One region of the Inquilinus sp. OTU3971 genome, then DNA from elsewhere that is predicted to be linked to it. Evidence: predicted binding sites of a transcription regulator. Region 1 holds the regulator's gene; the other holds the start of a gene.

Evidence for each region. The regulator PhoB, encoded in region 1, activates phosphate uptake and scavenging genes when phosphate is short. The targets are predictions, from matches to a motif close to TNTCATAAAACTGTCA.
Region 2: AAHM41_RS02525 (RNA degradosome polyphosphate kinase) is a predicted target of PhoB. The motif match lies at 3,696-3,711, and genes of this name have one in related genera.

Annotation. Positions count from the first base shown of each region.
Region 1 is NZ_JASATH010000079.1:9,525-15,376, reverse strand. It holds gene pstS (phosphate ABC transporter substrate-binding protein PstS) at 1-813, shown strand, start outside; gene pstC (phosphate ABC transporter permease subunit PstC) at 891-1,871, shown strand; gene pstA (phosphate ABC transporter permease PstA) at 1,875-2,732, shown strand; gene pstB (phosphate ABC transporter ATP-binding protein PstB) at 2,738-3,571, shown strand; gene phoU (phosphate signaling complex protein PhoU) at 3,597-4,328, shown strand; gene phoB (phosphate regulon transcriptional regulator PhoB) at 4,325-5,032, shown strand; gene AAHM41_RS20025 (class I SAM-dependent methyltransferase) at 5,094-5,675, shown strand.
Region 2 is NZ_JASATH010000005.1:77,231-83,082, reverse strand. It holds gene AAHM41_RS02530 (Ppx/GppA family phosphatase) at 1-1,457, opposite strand, end outside; gene AAHM41_RS02525 (RNA degradosome polyphosphate kinase) at 1,472-3,664, opposite strand; gene ppk2 (polyphosphate kinase 2) at 3,776-4,693, opposite strand; gene AAHM41_RS02515 (adenylate/guanylate cyclase domain-containing protein) at 4,811-5,852, opposite strand, start outside.

The sequences.
Region 1 (5,852 bases):
ATGCCGCTGAAGCCGGAGGACCTCGACGCCGCCGGCCTCGTGCAGTTCCCGATGATCATGGGCGGCGTCGTGCCGGTGGTGAACATCCCGGGCGTCGCGCCGGGCCAGCTGATCCTCAGCGGCGACCTGGTCGCGCAGATCTATCTCGGCGACATCACCGCCTGGAACGACGACAAGATCAAGGCGCTGAACCCGGGCGTCGAGCTGCCGGACACCGCCATCGCCCCGGCCTACCGGTCGGACGGGTCGGGCACCAACTTCCTGTTCACCACCTATCTCTCGTCGGTGAACGCCAAGTTCAAGGACACGGTCGGCGCCAACTCCTCGGTGCAGTGGCCGGCCGGCATCGGCGCCAAGGGCAATGAGGGCGTCGCCAACACCGCCAAGCAGACCGAAGGCGCCATCGGCTACGTCGAATATGCCTACGCCAAGCAGAACAAGCTGACCTACATCAAGCTGGTCAACAAGGACGGCAAGGCGGTCGACCCGACGATCAAGAGCTTCCAGGCCGCGGCCTCGGCCGCCGACTGGGCCAATGCCAAGGGCTACTACGTCATCCTGACCAACGAGCCGGGTGCCGAGAGCTGGCCGATCACCGGCGCCAGCTTCATCCTGATGTACAAGCAGCCGCAGGATCAGGCCGCGTCGGCCACCGCGCTGCAGTTCTTCGCCTGGGCCTACGGCCAGGACAAGCTGGCCGAGGATCTCGACTACGTGCCGATGCCGGATGCGGTTGTCGACATGGTCCACAAGACCTGGGCCGACAGCATCAAGGGCGCCGACGGCAAGCCGGTCTGGACCGCCTCGAAGTGATCGCCGGCAACGGCTGATCGATTGGGCGCCGTGCGAATTTACGCACGGCGCCGCCGGTTTCCAGGGCAAGGTGATCGATGGTGGATGCCACCTATCAGAAGATCGGGCCGCGGATCGACGCGCGGACCGCGCGGCGCCAGCGCGCGACAGACACCGGCTTCCGCCTGGTCACGCTGTTCTTCGCCGTGCTGGTGCTGGCGATCCTCGGCGGGGTGATCCTGTCGCTGATCATCGGCGCCATGCCGGCGCTGCAGACCTTCGGCTTCGGCTTCGTCGCCAACGAGGTCTGGAACCCGGTCACGGAGAAGTTCGGCGCACTGGCGCCGATCTACGGCACGCTGATGACCTCGCTGATCGCCATGGTGATCGGCGTCCCGATCAGCTTCGGCATCGCCATCTTCCTGACCGAGCTGTGCCCTCCGGTGCTGAAGCGGCCGCTCGGCATCGCCATCGAGCTCCTGGCCGGCATCCCCAGCATCATCTACGGCATCTGGGGTTTCTTCGTGCTGGCGCCGATCCTGCAGCAGACGGTGCAGCCCTTCCTGATCCAGACGCTCGGTAAGCTCCCCTGGATCGGCATCTTCTTTGCCGGCCCGCCCTACGGCATCGGCATCTTCACCGCCGGGCTGATCCTGGCGATCATGGTGCTGCCCTTCATCACCTCGATCATGCGCGACGTGTTCGAGACGGTGCCGCCGCTGCTCAAGGAATCGGCCTACGGCCTGGGGGCCACGACCTGGGAGGTGGTGTGGAAGGTGGTGCTGCCCTACAGCCGCGTCGGCGTGGTCGGCGGCGTCATGCTCGGCCTCGGCCGGGCGCTGGGCGAGACCATGGCGGTGACCTTCGTCATCGGCAACGCCCACCGCATCTCGAACTCGATCCTGGCGCCGGGCACCACCATCTCGGCCTCGATCGCCAATGAGTTCACCGAGGCCGTCGGCGACCTCTACACCTCGTCGCTGATCGCGCTGGGCCTCGTGCTCTTCGTCATCACCTTCATCGTCCTGGCGCTGGCCAAGATCCAGCTGCTGCGGCTGCAGCGCAAGACGGGGGGCTAGGACATGCCGGCTTCATCCGCACTCTACGCCCGGCGTCGCGCCGTCAACAAGGCGGCGCTGGCCATCTCGGTCGGTGCCGCCGCCTTCGGCCTGATGTGGCTGGTCTGGATTCTCGCGACGCTGGTGGCCAACGGCCTCTCCGCCATCACGCCGGCCCTGTTCACCGAATCCACCCCGCCGCCTCCGGGCGAGGGGGGCGGCCTGCTGAACGCGATCTTCGGCAGCCTGATCATGACCGTGGTCGGCACGCTGATCGGCACCCCGATCGGCATCCTCGCCGGCACCTATCTGGCCGAGTTCGGCAAGACCAGCAAGCTGGCGGAGGTGATCCGCTTCATCAACGACATCCTGCTCAGCGCGCCTTCGATCGTGATCGGCCTGTTCGTCTACGAGATCATGGTGTCGTCGATGGGCCATTTCTCGGCCTGGGCCGGTGCCGTGGCCCTGTCGATCATCGCCATGCCGGTGGTGATCCGCACCACCGAGGACATGCTGAAGCTGGTGCCGAACACCCTGCGCGAGGCCGCCGCGGCGCTGGGCTCGCCGCAGTGGAAGGTGGTGTTGATGATCTGCTACCGGGCCGCGCGCAACGGCATGATCACCGGCGTGCTGCTGGCGGTGGCCCGGATCAGCGGCGAGACCGCGCCGCTGCTGTTCACCGCCCTGAACAACCAGTTCTGGAGCACGGACATGAACGCGCCGATGGCCAACCTGCCGGTGGTCATCTTCCAGTTCGCGCTCAGCCCTTACGAGGACTGGCAGCGCCTGGCCTGGGGCGGCGCGCTTCTGATCACGGCGACGATCCTTCTTCTCAACATCATCGCCCGGGCGCTCTCCTCGCTCGGCGGCAAGCAGGGCTGACGGTCATGACAGGCAATGGTGCTCAGGTGACGACGCTCGACATGAACATCAATGTCCAGCGTCCGACCGATCTCGGCCGCGATCTGCGCGAGAAGATCTCGGTCCGCAACCTGTCCTTCTTCTACGATGACAACGAGGCGCTGAAGAAGATCAGCCTGCCGCTGTACGAGCGCTGCGTGACCGCCTTCATCGGTCCCTCGGGCTGCGGGAAGTCGACGCTGCTGCGCATCCTGAACCGGATGTACGACCTGTATCCGAAGCAGCGCGCCGCCGGCGAGGTGCTGCTGGACGGCGAGAACATCCTCAGCTCGAAGCAGGATGTGAACCTGCTGCGGGCCCGCGTCGGCATGGTGTTCCAGAAGCCGACGCCGTTCCCGATGTCGATCTACGACAACGTCGCCTTCGGCATCCGGCTGTACGAGAAGCTCGACCAGGCCGAGATGGACAGCCGGATCGAGGCGGCGCTGCGCCGCGCCGCACTGTGGGACGAGGTCAAGGACAAGCTGAAGAAGAGCGGCACCAGCCTGTCCGGCGGCCAGCAGCAGCGCCTGTGCATCGCCCGCACCGTGGCGATGCAGCCCGACGTGCTGCTGCTCGACGAGCCGACCTCGGCGCTCGACCCGATCTCGACCGCTAAGATCGAGGAGCTGATCGACGAGCTGAAGACCGACTACACGATCGCGATCGTCACCCACAACATGCAGCAGGCGGCCCGCGCCGCCGACTTCACCGCCTTCATGTATCTTGGCGAGCTGGTCGAGTTCGGCGAGACGTCGGAGCTGTTCACCAGCCCGAAGAACGAGCGGACGCACAGCTACATCACCGGCCGCTTCGGCTGAGCCGGGGGGCAGAAGGATCAGCGCCATGGCAAACGAACATATCGTCAAGTCCTTCGACCAGGAGCTCGAGGCCCTGCGCCGCACCATCGTGCAGATGGGCGGCCTGGCCGAGAGCCAGCTTGAGCTCGCCATCCAGGCGGTGGTGCGGCGCGACGCCGACCTCGCCGGCCGGGTGATGCGCAGCGACGAGCAGATGGACGCCTACGAGGCCTCGGTCGACGCCGCGGTGGTCCAGATCCTGGCCCTGCGCCAGCCCTTCGCGGCCGATCTGCGCGAGGTGATCTCGGCCCTGCGCATCGCCTCGGATCTCGAGCGGATCGGCGACTACGCCGCCAACATCGCCAAGCGGTCCCTGGCCCTGGCCCAGGTGCCGGTGGTCCGGCCGGTGGCGACGCTGCCGCGCATGGGCCGGATGGTGCAGCAGATCATCAAGGACGTGCTCGACGCCTACACCGAGCGCGACCTGGAGAAGGCGCTGTCGGCCTGGCGCCAGGACGAATCGGTCGACGACCTCTACACCAGCCTGTTCCGCGAGACCCTTACCTACATGATGGAGGATCCGCGCAACATCACCCCCTGCACCCATCTGCTGTTCATCGCCAAGAACATCGAGCGGATCGGCGACCACGCCACCAACATCGCCGAGCTGATCCACTTCCTGCTCACGGGCAAGCCGGTGAAGGACGCGCGGCCGAAGGGCGACTCCTCCTCCTTCACCGTCGTCACCCCCGAGGCCAAGCCGGAGGAGAACGCATGAGGGCCGGCATCCAGCCGCTGGTTCTGGTGGTCGAGGACGAAGTCGACCTCGTCACCCTCCTGACCTACAACCTCGAGCGCGAGGGCTTCCGCGTCCTTGCCGCCTATGACGGCGAGGAGGCGCTGCTGCTGGCCAGCGAACAGCGCCCGGACCTGGTGCTGCTCGACTGGATGCTGCCGCATCTCTCCGGCATCGAGGTCTGCCGCCAGCTGCGCCGCGGCGCCAAGACCCGCGACATCCCGGTGATCATGCTGACCGCGCGGGGCGAGGAGGGGGACCGCGTCCGCGGCCTCGATTCCGGCGCCGACGACTATGTCGCCAAGCCGTTCTCGACGCCGGAGCTGATGGCCCGGATCAAGGCGGTGCTGCGCCGGACCTCGCCGTCCAGCGCCGGCGACATCCTCAGCTACGCCGATCTCAGCATGGATCTCGGCGGCCACCGCGTCCGCCGCGGCAACCGCGACGTGCATCTCGGCCCGACCGAGTTCCGCCTGCTGCGCCACTTCATGCAGCATCCCGGCCGGGTGTTCAGCCGCGAGCAGCTGCTCGACATCGTCTGGGGCCACGACGTCTATGTCGAGCCGCGCACCGTCGACGTCCATATCCGGCGCCTGCGCAAGGCGCTGAACGACGACAGCGAGACCGACCTGATCCGCACCGTCCGCTCCGCCGGCTATTCGCTCGACGTCCAGGCGCAGGCCTGAGCCCGGGAACTCTCAGCAACGACAGACGGTTGTCCCGACGAACGGCACGGAGGTGTGTCGAATGAGCAAGGATTCCTGGCTGTATGTCCGGTTGTGGTTCCGCTCGCCGCTGAAGGTCGCGGCCTGGGCGCCGTCAGGCCCCGCCGTGGCCCGCGCCTTCGCCCGGCACATCGACCCCCGCTGCAGCGACCCGGTGCTCGAGCTCGGCGCCGGCAGCGGCAGCCTGACCGAAGGGCTGCTGGCGACCGGGCTGCCGCCCGAGAAGCTGATCCTGGTCGAGAAGATGCCCGAATTCTGCGCCGTGCTGCGCCAGCGCTTCCCCGGCGTCACGGTGCTGGAGGGCGACGTGGCCGAGATCGGACCGATGCTGGACGCCGCGGGGATCCGCCGGCTGTCGATGGTGGCGTCCAGCCTGCCGATCATCTGGTTCCCGCTCGACCTGCAGCGCCGCATCATCGACGCCGCCTTCGCCCGCATGGGGCGGTCGGGGCGCTTCCTGCAGCTGACCAACCAGATCCTGTCGCCGCTGCCGCGGCGTAAGCTGGGGTTGCAGGGCCGGATGGTCGATTTCGTCTGGCGCAACCTGCCGCCGCTCGGCGCCTGGAGCTACCGCCGCCCCGCCGGCCTGCCCGACGCGGCGTGAGGCTGGTGAGGGCAGCCGCGAATCCAGGAACGGGTTGCCTCTCCCGCTTGCGAGAGAGGTCGGACATCCGAAGGATGTCCGGGTGAGGGGATAGCGGCCGTGTCAAGCTCACAGGCCTCAGCGTGAGCGAGCGCAGGATCCGCCCAGTCCTGAAACGCTGACCCGGGTGTCGAGGCC
Region 2 (5,852 bases), on a different contig from region 1:
AGGGCCTTGGCCACGGCTTCGAGCCGGCGGTCGACGGCGAGGCCGGTCAGCGCCTCCTCGTCGGCCGGCAGGGTCAGCACCACCGCCTCGCCCGACACCGTGAGGCTGGTGCGCTCGAGCAGCGAGGTGGCGCCGCCGGTCAGGGTGTGGGCCAGGCGCAGGGCTTGTCCGAGCAGCAGCACCCGGCTGCGCATCGCCTCGGTCAGCAGCTCCAGCACCGGCCCGGTCAGCGCGTCGCCCAGGGTGCCGCCGTAGCGGACATAGACCGCGGCCGCCAGGAACACGCGCTCGGCATGGTCGAGCCCGGCGACCGGCATGCGCAGCACCCGCAGCCAGGCATGCTCGGCCCGGTAGTCGGGATGCTCGAACCAGCCGATGTCGGACAGCAGGCTGGCCGCCTGGCGCAGCCGCGCGTCGTCCGCCGTCTCCTCCGGGAACACCGAGCGGGTCCATTCCGCCACCACCTCGGCATGGCCGAAGCGGTCGAGCCGGTGCGCCAGCTCGGCGGCGGCGTAGATCAGCGGATCGCGCGCCTGGTCTTCCGGCGACAGCAGGTCGAACAGATGGCCCTCACGCAGGCCGAGGGCCGAGAACACCACCCGCGCCGGCTTCAGGGTCTTCAGCACGCCTTCCAGCACCAGAGCGGCCATCGGCAGCATCTCGACCCGGCGGCGGGAAATCGAGGCACCGGAGAGGGCCCCCTTGCTCTGCTTCGCCACCAGGCTGACGAAATCGGCCAGCGCGCCGGTCGGCACCGTGTACTGGTGGATGATGTGCAGCGGGTGGTTCACCCGCTCCATGAACAGCTTGGCGATGGCGCGCCAGGCGCCGCCGACCGGGTAGAAGCTGCGGCCGGCATAGGCCGGCAGCCAGTCCTGCTGGCCCAGCGTGTCGAGCACGACGCTGCGCGCCTCCTTGCGCGCCCCGGTCTCGTCCATCAGCCGGAACGGACCGAGCGGCAGGGTCACCTGCTCGTCGATCTCGCCGCGGTCGAGCCCGACCAGCTCGAGCGAGCCACCGCCGAGATCGCCCATGACGCCGTCGACGTCGCGGATGCCGGAGATGACGCCGAGGGCGGACAGCCGCGCCTCCTCGACGCCGCTGATCACCGTGACCGGCAGGCCGCAGCGGCGTTCGACCTCGGCGACGAAATCGGCGCCATCCTCGGCCTCTCGCACCGCCGCGGTGGCGAGCACGTCGACCCGGTCGACGCCCATGCCTTCGAGCAGGCGGGTGAAGCGCGAGAGGTTGTCGAGCGCCTGGACCAAGCCCTCGGGCGACAGGCGGCCGGCCTGGCCCAGCCCGCGGCCGAGGCCGCACATCACCTTCTCGTTGAACACCGGAACGGGCGACCGGGTCACCCGGTCATAAACGACGAGGCGGATCGAGTTCGAGCCGATGTCGATGACGCCCACCCGCCCCGGCCGGGACGGCACGATCGGTCCGATACGGAACACCTGATCTCAAATCCTCATTCCGCGGGCTTGGCCAGGCGGCGCGGCGCCCGTTTCGCATCCTTCAGAGCACTGCCCCGGCCGGACAGGCTGGGGTTGGTCATGAAGTACATGTGTGCGCTGAAGGCGTCCTCCGGCGCGTCGATCCGATGATAGCGGCCATCGGGGTCGAGCATCCAGGTGTTCGATTCATCCTTCAGGTTGGCCAGCATGATCTGCTCCATCACCTGCTGGCGGACGGTGGCGTTCTCGAGCGGTACCAGGCTCTCGATCCGGCCGTCGAGATTGCGCGGCATCCAGTCGGCCGAGGACAGGAGGACCTTGGCCTGGCGCGAGGGCAGCTTCTGGCCGTTGCCGAAGCACAGGATGCGAGCGTGCTCGAGGAAGCGGCCGACGATCGAATGCACCCGGATGTTCTCCGACAGGCCGGGCACGCCGGGCCGCAGGCAGCAGATGCCGCGGATCACCAGGTCGATCTCCACCCCGGCCTGGGAGGCCTGGTACAGCTTGTCGATGATGGTGGCGTCGACCAGGGCGTTCAGCTTGACCCAGATCTGGGCCGGCTTGCCGGCCTTGGCATTGTCGATCTCGGTCTCGATCAGCTCCATGATCCGGCTGCGCAGGAACAGCGGCGCGATCGACAGCTTCTCCAGCTTCGCCGGCTTGGCGTAGCCGGTCATGTAGTTGAACACCGCCGCGGCGTCGTGGCCGAGTATCGGGTCGCAGGTGAAGAAGCTGAGGTCGGTGTAGATCTTGGCAGTGATCGGGTGGTAGTTGCCGGTCCCGAAATGGGTATAGGTGCGCAGGCCGCCCTGCTCCCGCCGCACCACCATCGAGACCTTGGCGTGGGTCTTCAGATGGATGATGCCGTAGACCACCTGGGCGCCCGCCCGCTCGAGGTCGCGGGCCCAGCGGATGTTGGCCTCCTCGTCGAAGCGGGCCTTCAGCTCGACCATCGCGGTGACCGACTTGCCGGCCTCCGCCGCCTCGACCAGGGCCTGGACGATCGGCGAGTCCTTCGAGGTGCGGTACAGCGTCTGCTTGATCGCCACGACGTCGGGGTCCCGCGCCGCCTGGCGCAGGAACTGCACGACGATGTCGAAGCTCTCATAGGGGTGGTGGACGACGATGTCCTTGGCCCGGATCGCGGCGAAGCAGTCGCCGCCGAAATCGCGCACCCGCTCCGGGAAGCGGGCGTTGTAGGGCGAGAACAGCAGCTCCGGCCGCTCGTCGACGATCAGCTTCCTGGTGTCGCTGAGGCCGAGCAGCCGGTCCATGGCGAAGACGTCGTCGTCCTTCACCTTCAGCTTCTCGCAGACGAAGCGGCGCAGCGAGTCCGGCATGTCGGCGGAGACGGCGAGGCGGATGACGATGCCCTTGCGCCGGCGCTTCAGCGCGCTCTCGAAGGTCTTGACCAGGTCCTCCGCTTCCTCGTCGATCTCCATCTCGCTGTCGCGGATCACCCGGAACACGCCGCTGGCGTGCAGCGTGTAGCCGGGGAACAGCCGGTCGAGGAACAGCTTGACGATGTCCTCGATCAGCACGAAGCGGATCGGCGCCCCGGGCAGGCGGGTGAAGCGGTCGAGCTGCGGCGGCAGCGGCACGATCGCGTCCATCTCGTCCTGCGTCTCCTCCCCGGTGTTGACCAGGGTCAGGGCCAGGCACAGGCCGAGATTGGGGATGAACGGGAAGGGATGGGCCGGGTCGATGGCCAGCGGCGTCAGCACCGGGAACATCTCGTTGAGGAACCGCTCCTCGAGCCAGGCCTTCTCCGACTTGGTCAGTTCGTCCGGCCCGACCACGGCGATGCCGGCGGTGCGCAGCTCCTCGCTCAGGACGCGCCAGCAATGCTGCTGGTCGCGCATCAGCTCCTGCACCCGGGTGGTGATCTCGCCGAGCTGCTGCGCCGGGCTGAGCCCGTCCTGGCTCGGCGAGGCGACGCCGAGCGCCACCTGCGCCTTCAGCCCGGCGACGCGGACCATGTAGAACTCGTCCAGGTTGGAGGCCGAGATCGACAGGAAGCGCAGCCGCTCCAGCAGCGGGTAGCGGGTGTTGTAGGCCTCCTCCAGGACGCGCTGGTTGAAGGCCAGCCAGGATAGCTCGCGATTGATGAAGCGGTCGGGCGAATCCGCCGGGATGGACGGCAGGACAGGCGCGCGGACAACCTCCGGCACCTCGGTGAGGACGGCCTCGGCGGTGCTCTGCAACATGCTCACGGGTCGTCTCCGAACCTTCATCGATCGCAACAAAACTGTAATATCAAGCGCTTGCCGCGCTCGATTTCAGCGCCACTATACACAAGCCCGAATAGGAAGCGCCATTCAGTAGCGCTGTGGCACGTAGAGTTCGGCCGGCAGCGTGCGGCGCTCGTAATTCGGATCGAACACCCGCTCCGGCAGGGTGATCTCCTCATGCGGCACTTCCCCGTACGGGACCTTCGAGAGCAGGTGCGAGATGCAGTTCAGGCGCGCCCGCTTCTTGTCGTTGCCCTCCACGATGTGCCAGGGCGCCTCGGGAATGCTGGTGCGCTCGAACATGGCCTCCTTGGCCTTGGTGTACTGCTCCCAGCGCACGCGGGACTGCAGGTCCATGGGCGAGAGCTTCCACTGCTTGATGGGATCGTGGATGCGCATAAGGAAGCGCAGCTGCTGCTCCTCGTCGGTGATGGAGAACCAGTACTTCACGAGGATGATGCCGGAGCGCACCAGCATGCGCTCGAACTCCGGCACGTCGCGGAAGAAGTCCTCCACCTGGCTTTCGCTGGCGAAGCCCATGACACGCTCGACGCCGGCGCGGTTGTACCAGCTGCGGTCGAACAGCACGATCTCGCCGGCGGCCGGCAGATGCGGCACGTAGCGCTGGAAGTACCACTGGGTCTTCTCGCGGTCGGAGGGGGCGGGCAGCGCCACCACCCGGCAGGTGCGCGGATTGACGCGCTGGGTGATGCGCTTGATGGCGCCGCCCTTGCCGGCGCTGTCGCGGCCCTCGAACAGGACCACCATCTTGAGGCCCTTGTAGTGCACCCAGTCCTGCAGTTTCACGAGCTCGCTCTGCAGGCGCAGCAGCTCGTTGAAATAGGTGTGGCGGTCGATGGTGTTCTTCCTGCGCGTCTCGAGCAGGGCGCGCAACTCGGGCGGGACGCGGGCGTCGTCGACCGCCTGCTCGAGCTCCTCGTCGATGTCATCCTCGAGTTCGATCTCGAGCCAGCTGCGGGTCTCGGTGTCTTTCAGCTCGGTCATGTGCCTGTCTCCTGCTGCTCACCCCCCGTGTACCCGGAAGCTTATGCAGTTTGGTGACAGCGGCCGCCGGTCGGGCGGGTCCGGCCACTTCTGCCTGGCGTCGCCTCCCTTCCCGCGTCAGCCCATCGCAAAGACGGGCATGCGGTCGGCGACGCCCCGGAGCGTCAGCGCCTGAGGCCGGGCTTCGATCCCGCGCGACGAGAGCAGCCGGACCGACTCCGCGTCCCGGACCACCCCCTGGGTGGCGAAGATGCTGTCCTCGGTGGCCAGCGCCTGCACCCGCGATGCGATGTTGACGGTCTGGCCGAAATAGTCCTGGCGGTCGTTGAGGCTCACCGCAAGGCACGGCCCCTCGTGGATCCCGATCTTCAGGATCAGCTCCTCCGCCCCCTGCCGCGCGTTCAGCTGCCGCATGGAGTCGCGCATGCGCAGCGCGGCCGAAACGGCCCGGTGCGGCGCCGGGAAGGTCGCCATCACGGCATCGCCGATGGTCTTGACCACGGCGCCGGCTTCGGACCCCACGATCTCGTTCAGGATCTGGAAATGGGAGCGCACCAGGTCGTAGGCGACGAGGTCGCCGACCCGCTCGTACAGGTCGGTCGACCCCTTCAGGTCGGTGAACAGGAAGGTCAGGCTCATGATCTTGAGCCTTTGCTCGACGTCGAGCGTCTCGGTCCGGTAGAGGTCGCGGAAGGTCTGGTTGGTCAGCAGCCGCTTGGCGGTCAGGAACGGGCGGCGGCCGCCCAGGAGCCTTTCCAGCTCCGGCCCCGCCACGAAGACGCCCACCAACACCCGGCCCTCGGTGCGATTGTCCAGCAGCAGGCGGAGCGGACCGGGAGACATGGTCGTGTGGCCCACGCCGGCAGGGGCGCTGGTGAAGACCATGGACAGTTCCCGGCGCTCCGGCGTCGGCTCGCCCGCGCTCTCGATCAGATGGGCCGTGTGGGTCACGGGATCAAAGATGATGACGGGGTGTGCCGGAAGCTGCAGGGCCAGGATCATGCGTTCGCCGGCCTGCAGTTCGACCGTCTCCAGCATGATCTTGCGGCTGAGTTCGTCGAACGCGCCGGGCTCGGGGAACGCCAGGCCCGATCCGAAGAAGACCTGCCGGTAATAGTCCCAGAAGCCGAGTCTGCCCGGGTCATGGGCGGCGATGCTG